2 regions of the Novibacillus thermophilus genome follow, and region 2 is predicted to be linked to the other one. Evidence: a T-box and tRNA genes for the amino acid it is inferred to sense, from the RefSeq annotation. Region 2 holds a T-box; the other holds one or more tRNA genes.
What was found. The T-box of region 2 lies ahead of serS (serine--tRNA ligase). A T-box ahead of a tRNA ligase gene usually reads a tRNA of that ligase, here a tRNA-Ser.

Region 1 (3,377 bases), 1.8 Mb from region 2:
ACTTTTTTAAAGTGGGTGCGTTTAATTAAAGCTTCGTATGCGGCTTTTTGGATGGTCGGGGTGACAGGATTTGAACCTGCGACCCCCTGCTCCCAAAGCAGGTGCTCTACCAAGCTGAGCCACACCCCGTAACCTTTTCACTGTCACGTATTATTTTACCAGCATTTGTCTCCCATCGCAAATACCGTTAACCGAGAGATGTAGAAAGCCAAAGGTTTGCTACAATGAAAGAGTTTCAGCGTACACTGAAACCCTAGATGAGGACATCAATATGGTGCCGAAGGTGGGAGTCGAACCCACATGGTCAAAGACCACACGATTTTGAGTCGTGCGCGTCTGCCAATTCCGCCACTTCGGCATTTTAAATAAAATGGCGTGCCCTGAGAGATTCGAACTCCCGACCTTCTGATTCGTAGTCAGACGCTCTATCCAGCTGAGCTAAGGGCACACGCATTGTTAAATGGTGCGGACGAAGGGACTTGAACCCCCACGGTCGTAATGACCACAAGATCCTGAATCTTGCGCGTCTGCCAATTCCGCCACGTCCGCCTATTGGTGCCGAGGGAGGGACTCGAACCCTCACGGAGGTTAACCCTCCCCAGGATTTTAAGTCCTGTGCGTCTGCCAGTTCCGCCACCCCGGCGAAATAAGTGTCGCATCTCTGCCTCTCACAAAATGATCACGCTATAAGTGGAGGCGGCACCCGGATTCGAACCGGGGATAAAGGTTTTGCAGACCTCTGCCTTACCACTTGGCTATGCCGCCGCTTAAGCGGGATAAAATGGAGCGGAAGACGGGATTCGAACCCGCGACCCTCGCCTTGGCAAGGCGATGCTCTACCCCTGAGCCACTTCCGCTTATTATGGCTGGGGAGGCAGGATTCGAACCTGCGCATCACGGAGTCAAAGTCCGTTGCCTTACCACTTGGCTACTCCCCAAAATTCAAATGCTGTGGGGCGACCGATGGGAATCGAACCCATGAATGCCGGAGCCACAATCCGGTGCGTTAACCACTTCGCCACGGCCGCCGTATTATGGCAGGGGCGGCAGGAATCGAACCCGCATCGATGGTTTTGGAGACCACTGTTCTACCATTGAACTACGCCCCTACACAAGGTGCCCCATGATGCGGGCAGACAGACGCTGATAAGGATGAGCTATCCATGGTGGAGGGAGAAGGATTCGAACCTTCGAAGGCAACGCCAGCAGATTTACAGTCTGCCCCGTTTGACCACTTCGGTATCCCTCCATATTTCTAACCACTGGTGCCGGCGAGAGGACTTGAACCCCCAACCTACTGATTACAAGTCAGTTGCTCTACCAGTTGAGCTACACCGGCAAACAGAGTTAAAATGGTGGTTCGGGACGGAATCGAACCGCCGACACGAGGATTTTCAGTCCTCTGCTCTACCGACTGAGCTACCGAACCGCGCTGCGTTGGGTTTTCAGGTTTTAGCGAGCTTTTTTCGCTTTCAGGAAAGGAGGAGTACCTCCATTTTCTGGCTTAAATACGACTGCAGTGACGAATACCATATTAACATGTTTGCGCTTAGTAAGTCAACACTTGACGAAAAGTAAAGGATGGCGGAGCTGACGGGATTCGAACCCGCGATCTCCTGCGTGACAGGCAGGCATGTTAGGCCTCTACACCACAGCTCCAAGGGATATTGGTTGCGGGGACAGGATTTGAACCTGTGACCTTCGGGTTATGAGCCCGACGAGCTACCTGACTGCTCCACCCCGCGGCATGGTGGACGGTGACGGGATCGAACCGCCGACCCCCTGCTTGTAAGGCAGGTGCTCTCCCAGCTGAGCTAACCGTCCGTGGTGACCCGTAGGGGATTCGAACCCCTGAATGCCAGCGTGAAAGGCTGGTGTGTTAACCGCTTCACCAACGGGCCTTACCAGTTCAGAGATGGCGGAGAGGGAGGGATTCGAACCCTCGAGACGGGGTTACCCGCCTACACGATTTCCAATCGTGCTCCTTCGGCCAACTCGGACACCTCTCCGTGTTAGAGGTGAAATTATTATTTTCACATTTTCGCCTGGCAGCGACCTACTCTCCCAGGGGCTCTCGCCCCGAGTACCATCGGCGCTGGAGGGCTTAACGGTCGTGTTCGGCATGGGTACGCGTGTGTCCCCTCCGCTATGGCCACCAGACAGCATTCCCTCAAAACTGGTCGGAAGCATTCTCTCGATTAAGCCCTCGACCGATTCGTATCCGTCAGCTCAACGTGTTACCACGCTTACACCTCGGACCGATCCACCTCGTCTTCTCCAAGGGGTCTTACCCAAGCACCTGAGTGCCTGGTGGGAAATCTCATCTTGAGGGGGGCTTCACGCTTAGATGCTTTCAGCGCTTATCCCGGCCACACGTGGCTACCCAGCGATGCCCTTGGCAGAACAACTGGTCCACCAGCGGTGTGTCCGTCCCGGTCCTCTCGTACTAAGGACGGCTCCTCTTCAGATTTCCTGCGCCCACGACAGATAGGGACCGAACTGTCTCACGACGTTCTGAACCCAGCTCGCGTACCGCTTTAATGGGCGAACAGCCCAACCCTTGGGACCTGCTTCAGCCCCAGGATGCGATGAGCCGACATCGAGGTGCCAAACCTCCCCGTCGATGTGGACTCTTGGGGGAGATAAGCCTGTTATCCCCGGGGTAGCTTTTATCCGTTGAGCGATGGCCCTTCCACTCAGAACCACCGGATCACTAAGTCCGACTTTCGTCCCTGCTCGACCTGTCAGTCTCGCAGTCAAGCTCCCTTCTGCCTTTACACTCCTCACGCGATGTCCAACCGCGCTGAGGGAACCTTCGAGCGCCTCCGTTACCTTTTAGGAGGCGACCGCCCCAGTCAAACTGCCCACCTGACAATGTCCCGCCACCGGCTCACGGCGGTCGGTTAGGATTTAACCATGATGAGGGTGGTATCCCACCGGCGCCTCCCTCGATCCTGGCGAACCGATTTCTCTGGCTCCCACCTATCCTGTACACATCATCGCCAAATCCACTATCAGGCTGCAGTCAAGCTCCACGGGGTCTTTCCGTCTTGTCGTGGGTAATGCGCATCTTCACGCATACTACAATTTCACCGGGCCTCTCGTTGAGACAGTGTCCAAGTCGTTACGCCTTTCGTGCGGGTCGGAACTTACCCGACAAGGAATTTCGCTACCTTAGGACCGTTATAGTTACGGCCGCCGTTTACTGGGGCTTCGGTTCAGACCTTCGCTTCCGCTAAGTCCTCCCCTTAACCTTCCAGCACCGGGCAGGCGTCAGCCCCTATACGTCGCCTTGCGGCTTCGCAGAGACCTGTGTTTTTGCTAAACAGTCGCTTGGACCTCTTCACTGCGGCCCCCTCAGGCAACCTCTCGGCCAC
Region 2 (3,377 bases):
TGGGCAGTCTGTTTGCCGGAACAGAGGAAGCGCCGGGCGATTCGGAAATTTTTCAAGGACGGCGCTTTAAAGTGTATCGCGGTATGGGTTCCATCGAAGCGATGAAAGAAGGAAGCAAGGACCGCTACTTTCAAGAGCAGGCCAGCGAACGGAAACTTGTCCCGAAGGCGTTGAAGGACGAGTTCCTTACAAGGGTCCCCTCGCGGACACAGTGTACCAACTCATTGGCGGTTTGCGGGCCGGGATGGGGTACTGCGGAACGCCGACGTTACAGGACTTGCGTGAAAAGAGTCGGTTCATTCGCATCAGCAACGCCGGTTTGAGTGAAAGTCATCCCCACAACGTACAAGTGACGAAAGAAGCGCCCAATTACAATCTGTAACATTTGTATGCAGCAACACACTTGATTAAGACGGCAGGAATATTCCTGCCTTTTCTTGTGAACGGGGCTATGGTACAATGTTTACGGTTTTGACGTTTTGTATTCGGAGGTGCGTGGAGTGATCGAGGAAAAGGGGCGGAAATGGTTATACGTATCGTTAGCCATCGCCTTGATCGTGCCGCTTACGACCATTGGACAAGCTCAACGTGTACAAGCTGTTGAGCAACCGGACATTGATGCGAAATCGTACGTTTTGATGGATGCCGAATCGGGTCGTCTTTTACTTTCCAAAGAAGCGGACACGCCGTTACCTCCTGCCAGTATGACGAAAATGATGACAGAGTACTTAGTGTTGAAAGCGATCGAAGACGGAACACTCAGCTGGGAGCAAGAAGTGCCCGTCAGTGCCAACGCGTCTAAAATCGAAGGGTCACAAGTGTGGCTGGCGGAAAACGAAGTGCGGACCGTCAGAGAGTTGTTTACCGCCATGTCGGTCTACTCGGCTAACGATGCTACGGTCGCCCTGGCCGAGGAAGTTGCCGGCAGTGAAACGGCCTTCGTGGAGATGATGAATGAGAAAGCGGAGGACATGGGTCTAAACGACACCCATTTCTTGAACAGTACCGGTTTGCCGCAAGACATGTACCCTAATCCGCCGCAAGTGGACGGAGAACATTTAATGTCAGCCAAAGACAGTGCGACGTTGGCCAAGTACTTGATCGAGGACTTCCCGGATATTACGGAATTTACGACGATTGACAAGGCGACATTTCGCGAGGGCGAACCCGGCGCCATAGACATGATCAACTGGAACCGGATGATTAAAGGCCTGGAACACGAGTACGAAGGTGTCGACGGGTTGAAAACGGGAGAGACTGACGCGGCTGGAGCGTGTTTTACGGGGACGGCCGTTCGGGACAACTTGCGGCTGATTGCAGTGGTCATGGGGACGGACAGCCGGAACAAGCGGTTTGAAGAGACGAAAAAACTGTTTGAGTACGGATTTACCCATTACGAATTGAAAGAATTTGTAAAAGGAAACGCGCCCGTCCCAGAAAACGAAACGGTTGACGTGAGGGGCGGAAAGAAAACCGAAGTTGAGGCATTGACAGATCGAAGTGTCCGCTTCGCGGTGGAAAAAGGGACAGAAAAAAAGTATGAAGCGAAAGTGACGTTCAAGGAGGGGTTAAAGGCTCCCATCAAAGCAGGGGATGTCGTGGGCGAATTGACCTACTTGTACAACGGGGAACCGATGGCGAATTTTCAGCCTGTCCCACTCCGGGCAGCAGCAGATGTGGAAGAAGCCGGCTGGTTTCGCCTTTTCTTCCGCGGGTTAAAAGATGTCGTCAGCGGGGTTTTTAACGGCATCGCTGACAGCGTTACGGGTGTGTTCTCCAGTTGAGGCGTCTCTGCTGTTTGCGATGGGCGGAAATATTTTGTACAATATTCGGTGCGGGCAAGTAAATAAGCTAAGCGCAATGAAGAGGACGAGTACCTTGTATGGGCTGCTTTAAGAGAGCCGGTGGTAGCTGCAAACCGGTGCAGTGCTCAAGGGAATCCACCTCCGAGTGACTTGATCCGGTCTTTCGCCGTTATCGAGACGAGCGGGCAGAAATGGAGTAATTCTGTCAACAAGGGTGGCAACGCGGTCCTTCCGTCCCTTTGCAGGGGGGAAGGATTTTTTAATGAAGGAGTGGTTAGGATGCTAAATATGAAAAAATTGCGTCGACATTTCGATGAAGTTAAACGACAACTCGCGAAGCGCGGCGAATTAAAGGAAATTGACAAGTTCACCGAGTTAGATGTTCAGCGTCGTGAACTTCTACAACAAAGCGAACAGTTCAAAAGGGAACGGAATGCCGTTTCCCAGCACATTGCCGAAAAGAAGAAAAAGGGCGAACGCGCTGATGCCGACATTCAAGCGATGCGTGAAGTGGGGGAACGGATTAAAGCGTTGGACGAACGCTTGCGCCAATTGGAGGATGAGTTGGAAAATTTGCTTCTCTCCATTCCGAATATTCCGCACGGAAGTGTCCCCGTCGGTGAGACGGAGGAAGACAACGTCCCAGTGCGTTACTGGGGAGAACGGGCGGAAGTAGATTTTAAGCGCAAGATGCATTGGGAAGTAGCCCATCGACTCGGGTTGATTGACATTGAGCGGGCGGGGAAAGTCACCGGGTCGCGCTTTGTCTTCTACACCGGCACAGGGGCCCGGTTGGAACGGGCGCTCGTGAACTTTATGCTCGATTTGCACGTGGAAGAGCACGGTTATGCTGAGTTCGTCCCCCCGAACATGGTCAATCGACAAAGTATGGTCGGAACGGGGCAACTCCCCAAATTCGCGGAAGACGTGTTTCGGGTGGAAGGGACGGATTACTTCATGATTCCGACGGCTGAAGTCCCGATTACGAACTACCACCGCGATGAGATTTTGGAAGAAGGCGATTTGCCGAAAAAGTTTACTGCCTACACGCCGTGTTTCCGATCCGAGGCAGGAGCACACGGACGCGATACGCGCGGCCTCATTCGCCTGCACCAGTTTAACAAGGTGGAATTAGTTCAACTGGTAAAACCTGAAGACTCTTATGACGTATTGGAAAAGTTGACGCATCATGCGGAACGCGTACTGCAACTTCTGGGACTTCCGTACAGAGTGGTCAATTTGTGTTCGGGGGATCTCGGGTTTTCTGCGGCAAAGACGTACGACATCGAGGTGTGGATGGCAGCGAGCGGAATATACCGGGAAATTTCGTCCTGCAGCAACTTTGAAGATTTCCAGGCTCGCCGAGCGAACATCCGCTTTCGCCGAGGTGCGAAAGGAAAGCCGGAATTCGTACACACGCTCAACGGTTCGGGGCTCGCCATTGACCGAACGGTTGCGGCACTGCTGGAGTATTACCAACAAGAAGACGGCTCGGTGGCCATTCCAGAAGTTCTTCAGCCGTACATGGGAGGAAAAACGCATCTCGAAAGGTAGACAGGTGACATGACTTGA

Region 1: it encodes a tRNA-Ser, which carries the amino acid that the T-box ahead of serS (serine--tRNA ligase) is inferred to sense. The anticodon was not compared.

Annotation. Positions count from the first base shown of each region.
Region 1 is NZ_CP019699.1:1,850,530-1,853,906, reverse strand. Features, by position in the region: tRNA gene B0W44_RS09320 (tRNA-Pro) at 53-129, opposite strand; tRNA gene B0W44_RS09315 (tRNA-Leu) at 273-358, opposite strand; tRNA gene B0W44_RS09310 (tRNA-Arg) at 372-448, opposite strand; tRNA gene B0W44_RS09305 (tRNA-Leu) at 462-549, opposite strand; tRNA gene B0W44_RS09300 (tRNA-Leu) at 554-643, opposite strand; tRNA gene B0W44_RS09295 (tRNA-Cys) at 692-765, opposite strand; tRNA gene B0W44_RS09290 (tRNA-Gly) at 783-857, opposite strand; tRNA gene B0W44_RS09285 (tRNA-Gln) at 864-938, opposite strand; tRNA gene B0W44_RS09280 (tRNA-His) at 953-1,028, opposite strand; tRNA gene B0W44_RS09275 (tRNA-Trp) at 1,036-1,109, opposite strand; tRNA gene B0W44_RS09270 (tRNA-Tyr) at 1,165-1,249, opposite strand; tRNA gene B0W44_RS09265 (tRNA-Thr) at 1,264-1,339, opposite strand; tRNA gene B0W44_RS09260 (tRNA-Phe) at 1,354-1,429, opposite strand; tRNA gene B0W44_RS09255 (tRNA-Asp) at 1,583-1,659, opposite strand; tRNA gene B0W44_RS09250 (tRNA-Met) at 1,669-1,745, opposite strand; tRNA gene B0W44_RS09245 (tRNA-Val) at 1,749-1,824, opposite strand; tRNA gene B0W44_RS09240 (tRNA-Glu) at 1,826-1,901, opposite strand; tRNA gene B0W44_RS09235 (tRNA-Ser) at 1,917-2,009, opposite strand; rRNA gene rrf (5S ribosomal RNA) at 2,044-2,160, opposite strand; rRNA gene B0W44_RS09225 (23S ribosomal RNA) at 2,195-3,377, opposite strand, start outside.
Region 2 is NZ_CP019699.1:12,749-16,125, forward strand. Features, by position in the region: partial or broken gene guaB (IMP dehydrogenase) at 1-382, shown strand, start outside; gene B0W44_RS00065 (D-alanyl-D-alanine carboxypeptidase family protein) at 501-1,784, shown strand; T-box leader at 1,852-2,047, shown strand; gene serS (serine--tRNA ligase) at 2,085-3,359, shown strand.